One region of the Crenobacter sp. CS_VA4 genome, then DNA from elsewhere that is predicted to be linked to it. Evidence: predicted binding sites of a transcription regulator. Region 1 holds the regulator's gene; each other region holds the start of a gene.
What was found. Region 1 encodes sigma-54, which starts transcription at its own class of promoters, with help from an activator protein. Its sites were predicted from a motif close to CTGGCACGCTTCATGCTT; they were not measured.
Positions count from the first base shown of each region.

Region 2: the regulator sigma-54 is predicted to act here: its motif matches at 951-968, upstream of ACZ2IA_RS16305 (ANTAR domain-containing response regulator).
Region 3: the regulator sigma-54 is predicted to act here: its motif matches at 1,459-1,476, upstream of flgB (flagellar basal body rod protein FlgB).
Region 4: the regulator sigma-54 is predicted to act here: its motif matches at 1,920-1,937, upstream of glnL (nitrogen regulation protein NR(II)).

Region 1 covers NZ_JBVMAE010000028.1:5,297-8,274, forward strand. The annotation lists gene lptB (LPS export ABC transporter ATP-binding protein) at 1-303, shown strand, start outside; gene ACZ2IA_RS18845 (RNA polymerase factor sigma-54) at 324-1,766, shown strand; gene hpf (ribosome hibernation-promoting factor, HPF/YfiA family) at 1,867-2,196, shown strand; gene ptsN (PTS IIA-like nitrogen regulatory protein PtsN) at 2,319-2,765, shown strand; gene hprK (HPr(Ser) kinase/phosphatase) at 2,773-2,978, shown strand, end outside.
Region 2 covers NZ_JBVMAE010000018.1:25,026-28,003, reverse strand. The annotation lists gene ACZ2IA_RS16310 (CmpA/NrtA family ABC transporter substrate-binding protein) at 1-282, opposite strand, end outside; gene ACZ2IA_RS16305 (ANTAR domain-containing response regulator) at 301-876, opposite strand; gene ACZ2IA_RS16300 (aldo/keto reductase) at 1,356-2,303, shown strand; gene ACZ2IA_RS16295 (sorbitol dehydrogenase family protein) at 2,673-2,978, shown strand, end outside.
Region 3 covers NZ_JBVMAE010000004.1:44,740-47,717, forward strand. The annotation lists gene ACZ2IA_RS04910 (flagellar hook assembly protein FlgD) at 1-585, opposite strand, end outside; gene flgC (flagellar basal body rod protein FlgC) at 601-1,014, opposite strand; gene flgB (flagellar basal body rod protein FlgB) at 1,018-1,428, opposite strand; gene ACZ2IA_RS04925 (OsmC family protein) at 1,763-2,182, opposite strand; gene tsaD (tRNA (adenosine(37)-N6)-threonylcarbamoyltransferase complex transferase subunit TsaD) at 2,292-2,978, shown strand, end outside.
Region 4 covers NZ_JBVMAE010000008.1:69,775-72,752, forward strand. The annotation lists gene ntrC (nitrogen regulation protein NR(I)) at 1-822, opposite strand, end outside; gene glnL (nitrogen regulation protein NR(II)) at 819-1,886, opposite strand; gene ACZ2IA_RS09635 (DUF4124 domain-containing protein) at 2,057-2,521, opposite strand; gene ACZ2IA_RS09640 (AbgT family transporter) at 2,965-2,978, shown strand, end outside.

The sequences.
Region 1 (2,978 bases):
GAACGGCGCCGGGTCGAGATCGCCCGGGTGCTGGCCACCCGACCGCGCTTCATCCTGCTCGACGAACCGTTCGCCGGCGTCGACCCGATCGCGGTGATCGACATCCAGAAGATCATTTCCTTCCTGCGCGAGCGCGGCATCGGCGTACTGATCACCGACCACAACGTGCGCGAAACGCTGCGCATCTGCGATCGCGCCTACATCATCAGCGAAGGCGCGGTGCTGGCCTCGGGACTGCCCGAAGAGCTGGTCACCAACGAAAGAGTGCGCGAAGTGTACCTGGGCGAACACTTCCACCTCTAAGAGAGGAAACGGCGGTTGGCATGAAGCAAGCCTTGCAACTGAAGGTCGCGCAGCAACTGACGCTGACCCCGCAACTGCAGCAGTCGATCAAACTGCTGCAGTTGTCCACCCTCGACCTGCAGGCCGAGGTCGAGCGCTTCCTGCTCGACAACCCGCTGCTGGAGCGGCCGGACGACCACGGCGGCGACATGCAGGCCACCGGCGACAGCCCGGCGGACAATGCCGCCGATACGACGCAAGACAACCAGACTTTCGACGAGAGCAGTAACAGCAACGAGGAGCGCGACACGCTCGGCGCCGAGCTGACCGACTGGGGCGGCGGCAAGGGCGGTTCGCGCGACGGCGACGATGACAACCCCGACCCCTTGTTCAACGTGGCCTGCCCAGTCACCTTGCGCCAGCACCTGCTCGCCCAGCTCGGCGAACTGTCGCTGCCGGAGCGCGACCGCGCCATCGTCACGCTGCTGATCGAAGAGCTGGACGAGGACGGCTACCTCAGCGTCGGCCTCGACGAGCTGGCGGCCAATCTGCCGGCCGAGCTGGAGGTGGACGAGGACGAACTGGCGGTCGGCCTCGCGCTGTTGCGCCAGTTTGACCCGGCCGGCGTCGGCGCCGGCAACCTGTCGGAGTCGCTGACGCTGCAGCTGGCCCGCCTCGACCCAGCCATGCCCGGCCACGCGCTGGCCCAGGCGATCGTGCGCAACCACCTGGTGCTGCTCGGCAACCGCGACTTCGGCAAACTGAAGAAACTGTTGGCCACCGACGACGACACGCTGCGCGCCGCGCAGGCGCTGATCGGCCGACTGAACCCGCACCCGGCCGCCGGTTTCGGCGAGGGCGAGACCCATTACGTGATCCCGGACGTGATCGTCAGGAAGCGCAAGGGCCGCTGGTTCGCCGAACTGAACCAGCATGCCGTACCGCGCCTCAACATTAACCCAATGTACGCTCGCACCGTCACCGAGAGCCGCCAGAACGCCGGCGAGTTGTCCGGCCGCCTGCAAGAGGCAAAGTGGCTGATCAAGAACATCCAACAGCGATTTGACACTATTCTCAAAGTGTCGGAAGCTATTGTCGAACAGCAGCATGCGTTCTTTGAACAGGGCGAAGTGGCGATGCGACCGCTGATTTTGCGGGACATCGCCGACCAGTTGGGACTGCACGAATCCACCGTGTCCCGGGTCACTACGCAGAAGTATCTGCTGAGTCCGCGCGGCTTATTCGAACTCAAATACTTCTTCGGCAGTGCCCTCGACACCGACGGTGGCGGCGAGTGCTCGGCCACCGCGATCAAGGCGCGCATCCGCCAGATGATCGACAGCGAAGACGCCGAACGCCCCCTCTCCGACAGCACCATCGCCGACCAACTGGCCAAGCTGGGCATACAGGTTGCCCGCCGCACCGTGGCCAAATACCGCGAGGCGATGCAGATCCCGCCCGTCAACCAACGCAAAAAACTATAGGTAGCCCCTTTAAAACCAGCGCTGCTGTACCCATCCAATAAGGGACCACTCACTTGCCAGGCACGATAAGCCAGGCGGTTTTCACCAAAAGGAGTAGGGTATGAACTTCAAACTGACCGGTCTCCACCTCGAAGTTACCCAGCCGCTACGCGACTATGTCGAAAGCAAACTGGATCGAGTCACCCGCCACGTAGACAACGTGATCGATGTAGCGGTAACCCTCTCTGTCGACAAACTGATACAGAAAGCCGAAGTCAACGTACATCTGTCCGGCAAGGACATCCATGTCGAAGCCACCGATTCGGACATGTACGCCGCGATCGATGCGCTGGTCGACAAACTCGACCGCCAAGTGCTGCGCCACAAGGAAAAGCAGGACCAACGCCGGGCACCTATCCCGCAGCCACAGGTCGAAGAAGGCACGCTGTGATCGTCGCCTGACGCAAACGGGAACCAGCGGTTCCCGTTTTTGTTTTTCCGGCTGCCCCTTTCGAGCCGCCTTGCCTCGGCGTAGAATTGGCCGGTTTTTTGTGATTCGCAGCGTAACAAGCCATGAGCCTAGTCGGCAAAATCCTCACCCAGGACCACATCCTCCTCGACCTCGATGTGGCGAGCAAGAAGCGGGTGTTCGAACAAGTAGGCCTGCTGGTCGAGAACGCCTACGGCATCGCCCGCAGCGAGGTGTTCGACTGCCTGTTCGCCCGCGAGAAGCTCGGCTCGACCGGGCTGGGCCAGGGCGTCGCCATCCCGCACGGCCGCGCCCGCGGCCTGAAGGAGGCGGCCGGTTTCTTCATCCGGTTGAAGGCACCGATCCAGTTCGACGCGCCGGACGGCAAGCCGGTACAGAGCCTGTTCGTGCTCTTGGTGCCGGAGGCCGCGACCGACCTGCACCTGCAGGTGCTCTCGGAACTGGCGCAGCGCTTCTCCAGCCGCACCCTGCGCGAAACCCTGTTGACCGAAAACGATCTGCCTACCATCCACCGTCTTCTCAGCGAATGACCCCTCCATGCCCAGCATAACGGTACGCAAGCTTTACCAGGAAAACCAGCAAAAGCTCGACCTCAACTGGGTAGCGGGCACCGGCGGTGCCGACAACCAGATCGCCAACGTCGACCAGCGCCCGACCCTGGCGCTAGTCGGCCACCTCAACTTCATTCACCCGAACCGCGTCCAGGTACTCGGCCTGGCCGAAGTGGACTACCTGAACCGGCT
Region 2 (2,978 bases), on a different contig from region 1:
CTTGGGGCCGCCGAGGCCGAGCTCGACCCCGTAGACGAGGCCGTACAGCGCGTGCGCCGCGTCGAGCTCGCCCGAGAGCAGCTTGTCGCGCACCGCCGCCCACGATGGCTGGCGATAAAGCTCGATCGTGATGCCGTGGCGGCGACCGAGGTCGAGCTGCTTGGCGACGACCAGCGGCGCGCAGTCGGTCAGGGACACGAAGCCGAGCCTGAGGGTGGTTTTTTCCGGCGCATCCGAGCCGGTGATCCGGTCGCCGGGCTGGTGGGTGAACAGGTGCGACATAAGATTCTTTCCTCGTACTCAGCCGAGCAGGTTCGCCATCGCGATCAACTGCCGTGCCACCTCGGCGATCCGTTCGCCCTGTCGCATCGCCTGGCTGCGCAGTGCCTCGTAGGCCTCGGCCTCGGTGAGGCCGCGTTTGTTCATCAGGATGCCCTTGGCGCGGTCGATCAGCTTGCGGTCGGCGAGCCGCTGCTCAGCGTCGGCCAGCCGCTTCTTCAGGCGCGCCTCTTCCTCGAAACGCGCTAGCGCCACGTCGATGATCGGCGCGAGCCTCTCCGCCGTCACATGATCGACGACGTAGGCGGTTACGCCGGCGCCGACCGCATCGCGGATCGCCTGCGGCTCGCTGCGCTCGGCGAACATCACCACCGGCCGCGGCGCGGCCTGGCCCATCACCGCGAGCTGCTCGAGCGTATCGCGCGATGGCGACTCAGTATCGATGATCACCACGTCTGGGCTCAGCTCTTCGACCGCACGCAGCAGCGCGGCGGCGCCGTCGACCTCGGCGACCACCGAATAGCCGGCGCACGACAAGGCCTCGCGCAGTTCGCCGATGGGCTTGTCGGTATCGTTGACGAGAAGGATGCGTAGCATGGGCCGAACCAGGTTAAGAGTCGCTGACCCCTCTCGTGCCGTCGCTAGGATGGCAAGGGGGCGCCTCTTAATTCAAGCAAGTTGCGTGCCGGTCGGCCGTGCTGATTCGCTTCGCCGCCTCAAAAACAGGCTGGATATCCGCCGGGATCTGGGCTTTGTTTATCACATCGACGATGCTAGCCGCGGCGAGGCGCCCCTATGGGACTGACTGGCCCTGCTGGGAATCTCTAAAAACCTGCTGCGTAGCACGGATGCTTCGTTGGGCGGTGCTCGAAATCCTCATGGACATTGAGTCCATTCCGGTTTCTGCGCTCCGTCCGCCTCGCCTGCGTGCCGCTCGCGTCGGTTTTTAGAGGCTCCCTGCTGCGTCTGGGAGCGGATGAATGCCGGCCCCGGCCTGGGGGCGGCGGATCATGGATTATTCGGTCGGGGCCAGTGTCGGTCTGGACCGAGTTGTCATACCTGATGAGGAATGCACGATGAATCATCGCAAACTTGGCAAGACCGGCCTGGACGTTGCGCCGCTGGCTTTCGGCGGAAATGTGTTTGGCTGGACGCTGGACGAAACCGCGTCGTTCCGTCTTCTGGACGAGATGGCCGAGAAGGGGCTCAACTTCATCGACACCGCCGACGTCTACTCCAGCTGGGTCCCCGGCAACCGTGGCGGCGAATCCGAGACGATACTCGGGCGCTGGTTCAAGAAGGGCGGCAAGCGCAAGCAGGTCATCCTGGCGACCAAGGTCGGCTCCGAGATGGGGCCCAATCAGAAAGGCTTGTCGAAGGCCTACATCATGAAAGCCGTCGAGGCGTCGTTGCGTCGCTTGCAGACCGATTACATCGATCTGTACCAGGCCCATGTGGACGACGCCGACACGCCGCTGGAAGAGAGCCTGTCCGCCTTCGATCGCTTGATCCGGGACGGCAAGGTCCGCGCCATCGGCGCGTCGAATTACAGCGCCGACCGGCTGAGCGAGGCGTTGGCGATCAGCGAGGCCAACGCGCTGGCAAGCTACGCCACCCTCCAGCCGCTGTACAACCTGTACGACCGTGCCGAGTTTGAAACGGATCTGGCGCAGACCTGCCAGGAAAAAGGCATCGCGGTGATCAGCTACTTCTCCCTGGCCAGTGGCTTCCTGACCGGCAAGTACCGCTCTTCGGCCGACCTTGCCGGCAGCGCCCGCGCCGGCATGGTCGGCAGGTATCTGGATGAGCGTGGCCTGCGTATCCTGGGCGCCCTCGACAACGTGGCGCACGCGATCAGCAGCACGCCGGCCAGTGTCGCGCTGGCCTGGCTGATGAACCGCCCGGGGGTGACCGCGCCGATCGCCAGCGCCACATCGGTCCCGCAGTTGAAAGCGTTGATCTCGGCCACCGAGCTTAGGCTGTCCCAAGCGGATATGGACTATCTGACCGAAGCGAGCGCCTGACCGAACGGTAGGCGAGGGCGGCGGGGTCCTGCCGCCCTCATCGAAACCCGAGCATTGCCCATCTGCCCTTGTCGTCATTCCCCGTTCCCCAGCTTCCTTCTGGCCATGGCCGGTTAACGCCATGCCGTACCCCCTGTCTTGCCGCACGCTCGGGGCAGGGTGGACCTTGCCATTTTCAAGGCGGTTTTACTGCCTGGTGGCATGCCATTCATCGCCGAATGCCGCCGCCGGTACCGGGCAGTGAGGCGTCATCGACGCAGCCGGAAGACAAATCAAAAACACGATCCCTATAACGAATGAAGTTGCCCGTGACACACCTACAGTCACGGCGCGCGCCGCGTGATCGGGCCGCGCCGTCAAGGAGTCACTATGTCCACTCATGGTCGAGACGACGCCCGCGTGACAGGGCAGTCGCCCTCGCTGCCGGAGCGCCGCCGCTGGTTGATCGCCACCGGGCTGGCCGCCGGCACGCTGGCGCTGTCGGGCAGATGGGTGCGTACCGCGCTGGCGCAGAGCGCCGCCGGCGCCGATGCCGCGCAGAGCGCCAACTTCCTGGCGCTGTCCCACTTCTTGACCGGCAAGGCCCGGCTCGACCCGCGCGTCGGCGGACGGCTGTACGCGGCGCTGTCGGCCGAAGATCACCGCTTTGCCGAGCAGATGGCGTCGCTGGCCGCC
Region 3 (2,978 bases), on a different contig from region 1:
CGCATTGACGTTGCTATAACCGTAGGCGGTGGCCTGCACCGCGGTGCCGTCCTGCTTGGCCGCATTGGCGCTGAAGGTGTACTTGCCGGCCGGCAGCTTGTTGCCGTTCGAGTCGGTACCGTCCCAAGCGAAGTTGTTCAGCCCCGCCTGCGGCGAGGCGACCTGTACGGTATCGACCACCTTGCCGGTGCTGTCTTGGACGGTAATCGTCAGCGACTTCGCCGCATCGTTCAGCACCACGCCGCCCTTCGCGTTGTTGGTACCGTCGTAAGCGAGACTGTTGCCGGCGACCATCACCTGGTGGCCGACCAACGAGGTCGCCATCATCGACTGCGACGCAAACTGCGACTGCAGCAACTGCCCCATCGTCCCATTGAGCTTTTCGATGCCACTGACCGAGCTGATCTGCGCCATCTGGCTGGTCATCTGGCTGTTGTCCATCGGGTTGAGCGGGTCCTGCGACTGCAGCTGGGTCACCAGCAGCTTCAGGAACTGGTTCTGGATGTCCGCGGCGCTGCTCGATTTGAGCGGGCCACCGGAACTGCCCGACGTCGTCGTGTTGTTGTTTACGCTATCGATAGCCATCTGCTAAGCCTCGCCTCAGGCAGAACCCAGCTGCAGGGTTTTCTGCAGCAGAGTCTTGGTGGTGTTCATCATTTCGACGTTGGTCTGGTACGAGCGCGACGCCGAGATCATGTCGGCCATCTCCTCGACCGGATTGACGTTCGGCATGGTGACGTAGCCCTTGGCGTCGGCCAGCGGGTTACTCGGGTCATACTTCAGCCGCGGCAAGCTTTGATTTTCCACCACCGAGGTCACTCGCACGCCGGCAATGCGCGGCTCGTTGGCCGACACCGGGGTCACGGTAAAGATGGCGTGACGCCCCTTGTACGGCTCGCCGGTCGCACTGGTGGAGCTGTCGGCGTTGGCGATATTACTGGCGATCAGGTTCAGGCGCATCGACTGTGCCGTCAGCGCCGAACCGGCTATCGAGAACACATTAGAAAGCGACATTGATTACTGGCCTCCCTTGATCGCTTCGGACAAGCCGGCGATGCGGCGGTTGAGGAATGTCAGACTGGCCTGGTACTTCATGGCGTTGTCGGTGAACTGGCCCCGCTCGATGTCCATATCGACGGTGTTGCCGTCGAGGCTGGGTTGCACCTGCGAGCGATACATCAGCGCGGCCTTGTCATCAAAACCGGGCAAACCACCACCGCTGATGTGCTGTGGGCTGGTCGTGACCATAGCGAGCGTTTTCTGCTCACCGTTGGCGGCCTGCATCGCCGCCTTGAAGTCCAGGTCCATGGCCTTGTAGTACGGCGTATCGGAGTTGGCGATGTTGCTGGCAATCACCTCGGCACGCTTGGCACGCACGTCGAGGGCGCGCTGCTGAAAGTCGAAATGCTTGGCGATCTTGTCGAGCATAAGTAGGTTTCTCCAAAACTCCGCAGCTTTAAGCATTATTCATGCCAGACGAATTTAACACTCCGCCATTCAGCAATTACATACAAATAAGCCGGCAATTTAAAAGGACTCACCACTCACCGGCAAAATTTGCCGCCCCTTGCCGGCAATTTGTCGCCAAACAGCGACAAACCCACCGGCAATGTTGGCCGAAACCATGCCAGAAAGCCTGACGCAACAATCCTCGACGACAATCAAATAATCACCACCACAACCTAGTCAGCGACAATATCATGCCAATGGCAAACGGCAAAACACAACGGGCCACCATATAGGCGGCCCGGCCCGTTGAGTCTTAAGCGTCTTCGCGCAGCTCGAAGTCGTGCGTGATGTCGGCGGTCTTGCCGAGCATGATCGACGCCGAGCAGTATTTTTCGGCCGACAGCTTGATCGCGCGCTCCACCACTTCCGGCTTCAGCCCACGCCCCACCACCACGAAATGGAAGTGGATCTTGGTGAACACCTTCGGTTCGGTGTCGGCGCGCTCGGCGTCCATCTCCACCCAGCAGTCGCGCACGTCCTGGCGCGACTTCTTCAGGATGCCGATCACGTCGTAGCTGGTGCAGCCGGCGGCACCCATCAGCAGCAGCTCCATCGGGCGCGGACCGAGGTTACGGCCGCCGCCCTCCGGCGCGCCGTCCATCACCACCGCATGGCCGCTGCCGGTCTCGCCCATGAAGCACACGCCGTCCACCCACTTCAATCTGCCTTTCATTGTCTCTCTGCCTTGTTATTTAAAGCTAACGGCATAGATTAGCATCCCGGTTTGGGAGAACCAACAATCGCCGGTAAAATGGTGATCTTGACTTGCTTTGATGACCGCCATGTTGGTACTGGGTATTGAATCTTCCTGCGACGAGACCGGGGTCGCGCTGTACGACACCGACGCCGGCCTGATCGCGCACCACTTGCACACGCAGATGGCGATGCACGCCGAGTACGGCGGCGTGGTGCCCGAGCTCGCCAGCCGCGACCACATCCGCCGCGTGGTGCCGCTGACCGAGGCCTGCCTCACCGAAGCCGGCAAGACGCTGGCCGACCTCGACGCGATCGCCTACACCGAAGGCCCGGGCCTCGGCGGCGCGCTGCTGGTCGGCGCGAGCTACGCCAACGCGCTGGCGTTCGGCCTAGGCATCCCGGTGATCAGCGTGCACCATCTGGAAGGCCACCTGCTGTCGCCGCTGTTGGCCGAACCGCACCCGACCTTCCCGTTCGTCGCACTGCTGGTTTCCGGCGGCCACACCCAGCTGATGGCGGTGCGCGGCGTCGGCGACTACGAGGTGCTCGGCGAGACGCTCGACGACGCCGCCGGCGAAGCGTTCGACAAGACCGCCAAGCTGCTCGGTCTGCCCTACCCGGGCGGCCCGCTCTTGTCGCAGCTGGCCGAACAGGGCGACCCGACCCGCTTCACGCTGCCGCGGCCGATGCTGAAATCGGACAACCTCGAGATGAGCTTCTCCGGCCTGAAGACCGCGGTGCTGACGCTGGTCAAGCAGGTACAGGCCGAACAG
Region 4 (2,978 bases), on a different contig from region 1:
GATCACCCGCACATTCGCCTTGATCGGCGTGTGGCCGCCGACCCGATAGAATTGACCGTCGGACAGCACCCGCAACAGCCGGGTCTGCAGCTCGGTCGGCATGTCGCCGATCTCGTCGAGGAACAGCGTGCCGCCCTCGGCCTCCTCGAAGCGGCCGCGCCGCGTCGCCAAGGCGCCGGTGAACGCGCCCTTCTCGTGGCCGAACAGCTCCGATTCGAGCAGGTCTTTCGGGATCGCCGCGGTGTTGAGCGCGATGAACGGCTTGGCGGCGCGCGCCGAGTGGCGGTGCAGTGCCTCGGCGACCCGTTCCTTGCCGGTGCCCGACTCGCCGGTGATCAGTACGGTGACGCTCGACTGGGACAGCCTACCGATCGCGCGGAACACGTCCTGCATCGCCGGCGCCTGGCCCAGCAGCGCCGGCAGCGTCTCGGCGTCGCCGCTCGCCTCGTCGACGCCGCCGTTTTCGGCCAGCGCCCGTTCGATCAGCTGCACCGCGGTGTCGATGTCGAACGGCTTGGGCAGGTACTCGAACGCGCCGCCCTGGAACGACGCCACCGCCGAGTCGAGGTCGGCGTGCGCGGTCATGATGATCACCGGCAGCGCCGGGTAGTCGGCCTTGACCGCGGCGAGAAACTTCAGCCCGTCGGTGCCGGGCATGCGGATGTCGGAGACGATCGCGCGCGGAGCGCCCAGCGGCAAGGCGGACAGCGCGTCATCGGCGCGCTCGAAGCTCTGGTAGGCGATGCCGGCGCGGCTGAGCGCCTTCTCCAGTACCCAGCGGATCGCCTTGTCGTCGTCGATGATCCAGACGGCTTGAGTCATGATGGTTTCCTCGTGGCATCGTCGTCGCGGAACGGCAGCAGGACGGTGAAGCAGGTGTGGCCCGGATGGGAGTCGAATTCGATGCTGCCGCCGTGCTGGTGCACGAAGGCCTGCGTCAGCGTCAGGCCGAGGCCGGTGCCCTCGGCGCGGCCGGTAACGAGCGGGTAGAAGATGTGTTCGCGGATCGCCTCGGGAATGCCCGGGCCGTTGTCGGTGATCGACAGGCGCAGCGCCAGCGGGTGGCGCACCCGTGCGATCGTCACCTGGCGGGCCACCCGGGTCGACAGCACGATTTCGCCGCGGCCGTCCATCGCCTGCACCGCGTTCCTCACCAGGTTCAGCACCACCTGGATCAGCTGTTCCTTGTCGGCGAGCAGCGGAGGCAGGCTGACGTCGTAGTCGCGCAGTATCGAGAGCCCGTCGCGGGTTTCGGCCAAGGCGATGCTACGCACTCGCTCGAGCACCTCGTGGATGTTCACCTCGCTGACGTGGTGGCGGCGGTGCGGCGCCAGCAGCCGGTCGACCAGGCTCTGCAGGCGCAGCGCCTCTTCCTTGATCACCTCGGTGTATTCCTTCAGCTCGGGCCGGTCGGCCAGCTCGTGCTCCAACAGCTGCGCCGCGCCGCGGATGCCGCCGAGCGGGTTCTTGATCTCGTGCGCGAGATTGCGGATCAGCTCGCGGTTGGCCTGGTGCTGCAGTAGCAGCCGCTCCTCGTTGGCGATCTTCAGCTGCTGGTCGAGCGGGCGCAGCTCCAATAGCGCCAGCTCGGTGTCGACCGGTGTGACGGTCAGCGCGATGTGCAGCGCGGCGTCGCTGTGCGCGAGCGGCAGCTCCAGGTCGTGCTCGATGAAACTGGCGTGGTGCGCCAGCGCGGTGGACAGCGCGCTGATCAGCGGCGCCGGTTCGGCGAACAGCGCGTACAGCGGGTGGCGCGCCAGTTCCTTGCGGCCGAGCGTCAGCAGGTTTTCGGACGCCGGGTTGGCGTAGACGATGGTGCCGTCGGCCTGGCAGACCAGCACCGGGGTGTCGAGCAATTCCAGACCAGCGTAAACGGAAGGCATCATGGCAGGTCGTCTGGTGGGGGTTGACCTGATACTAAGCAAGAAGCGAGCCCGGGCCAGTCCTCATTATCGGAGTGGAACTGGCTTTAGTATGCACTATTTTGGTGCATTTGCTCGGCGCGTGCCCGGTCGGGGGCGGTGCGTGCCGCAAAGCGGTGCGGGTAGGGGTAGGGTCAGCGGCTCAATTCCAGCTGCAAGGCCTGGATGTTCTTCTCGCGGTCGGTCACCGCGTCCTGCAGTTTCTGGATCCGTTCCTGGTACTTCGCGTAATTGCGCTCGTTGCCGTTGCGCACCGCCTGGCCGTCGATCAGCGCCTGGCGCGCGTCGGCCAGCGCCTTCTGCTCGTTGGCGAGCTCCTGTTCGAGGATCTGGCGACGGCCGACGTCGCGCTGCTTCTGTGTACCCGGGTCGACCTGCGCCGAGCCGCTGGTGCCGGCGCTGCTACGCGGGCGAGGAGCGGAACGCGAGGAGGCGGTCGGCGGCGAGTAACTCGGCAGCGGATTCAGGCGGATCTGCTGCGCGCCTGGCACCGGCACGTTGGTGTAGGTGACGTTGCCGTTCTGGTCGACGTACTTATAGATCGGCGCGGCGTGGGCGGACGAGGCAAGTAGAACGGCGAGGGCAAGCAGTCGTTTCATCGGGCAGGGCAATTATCGGGTCAGGGCATTCGGGTTGGCCGAACCGGCGTCGGCGGGCGGGCGGGGCGCGCCCATGATATGACAGATTCCGGACGGTCAGGTTGCCGGCGTCGCGCGGCACCGTTCTTGGTTGGCCCAGCTCGATCGCTGGGCCGGGCGAGCGGCTTGTCGAACGGCGGATCGTCCGCAATCGATACTTTCAGCATTTTATTGCTGAAATCGCGTTATCGATAAATGTGGCGAAGCTATTTATTGGTTTTCTAATATTGTCAATTTCGTTTTTGTAATCATCGCCTTGTCTGTTGTTTTTTCACGTTATAACTCGCCATTCGAGTCGAATCTGTTTGTCCGACAACGCATTTCTTGCTAATTTTTCGAACGCAAAAATTTACATTTCGTTACATAACGTACAAGTCGTTACATCCGGTCGAGAGAGGACAACCATGGCGAGTGCACC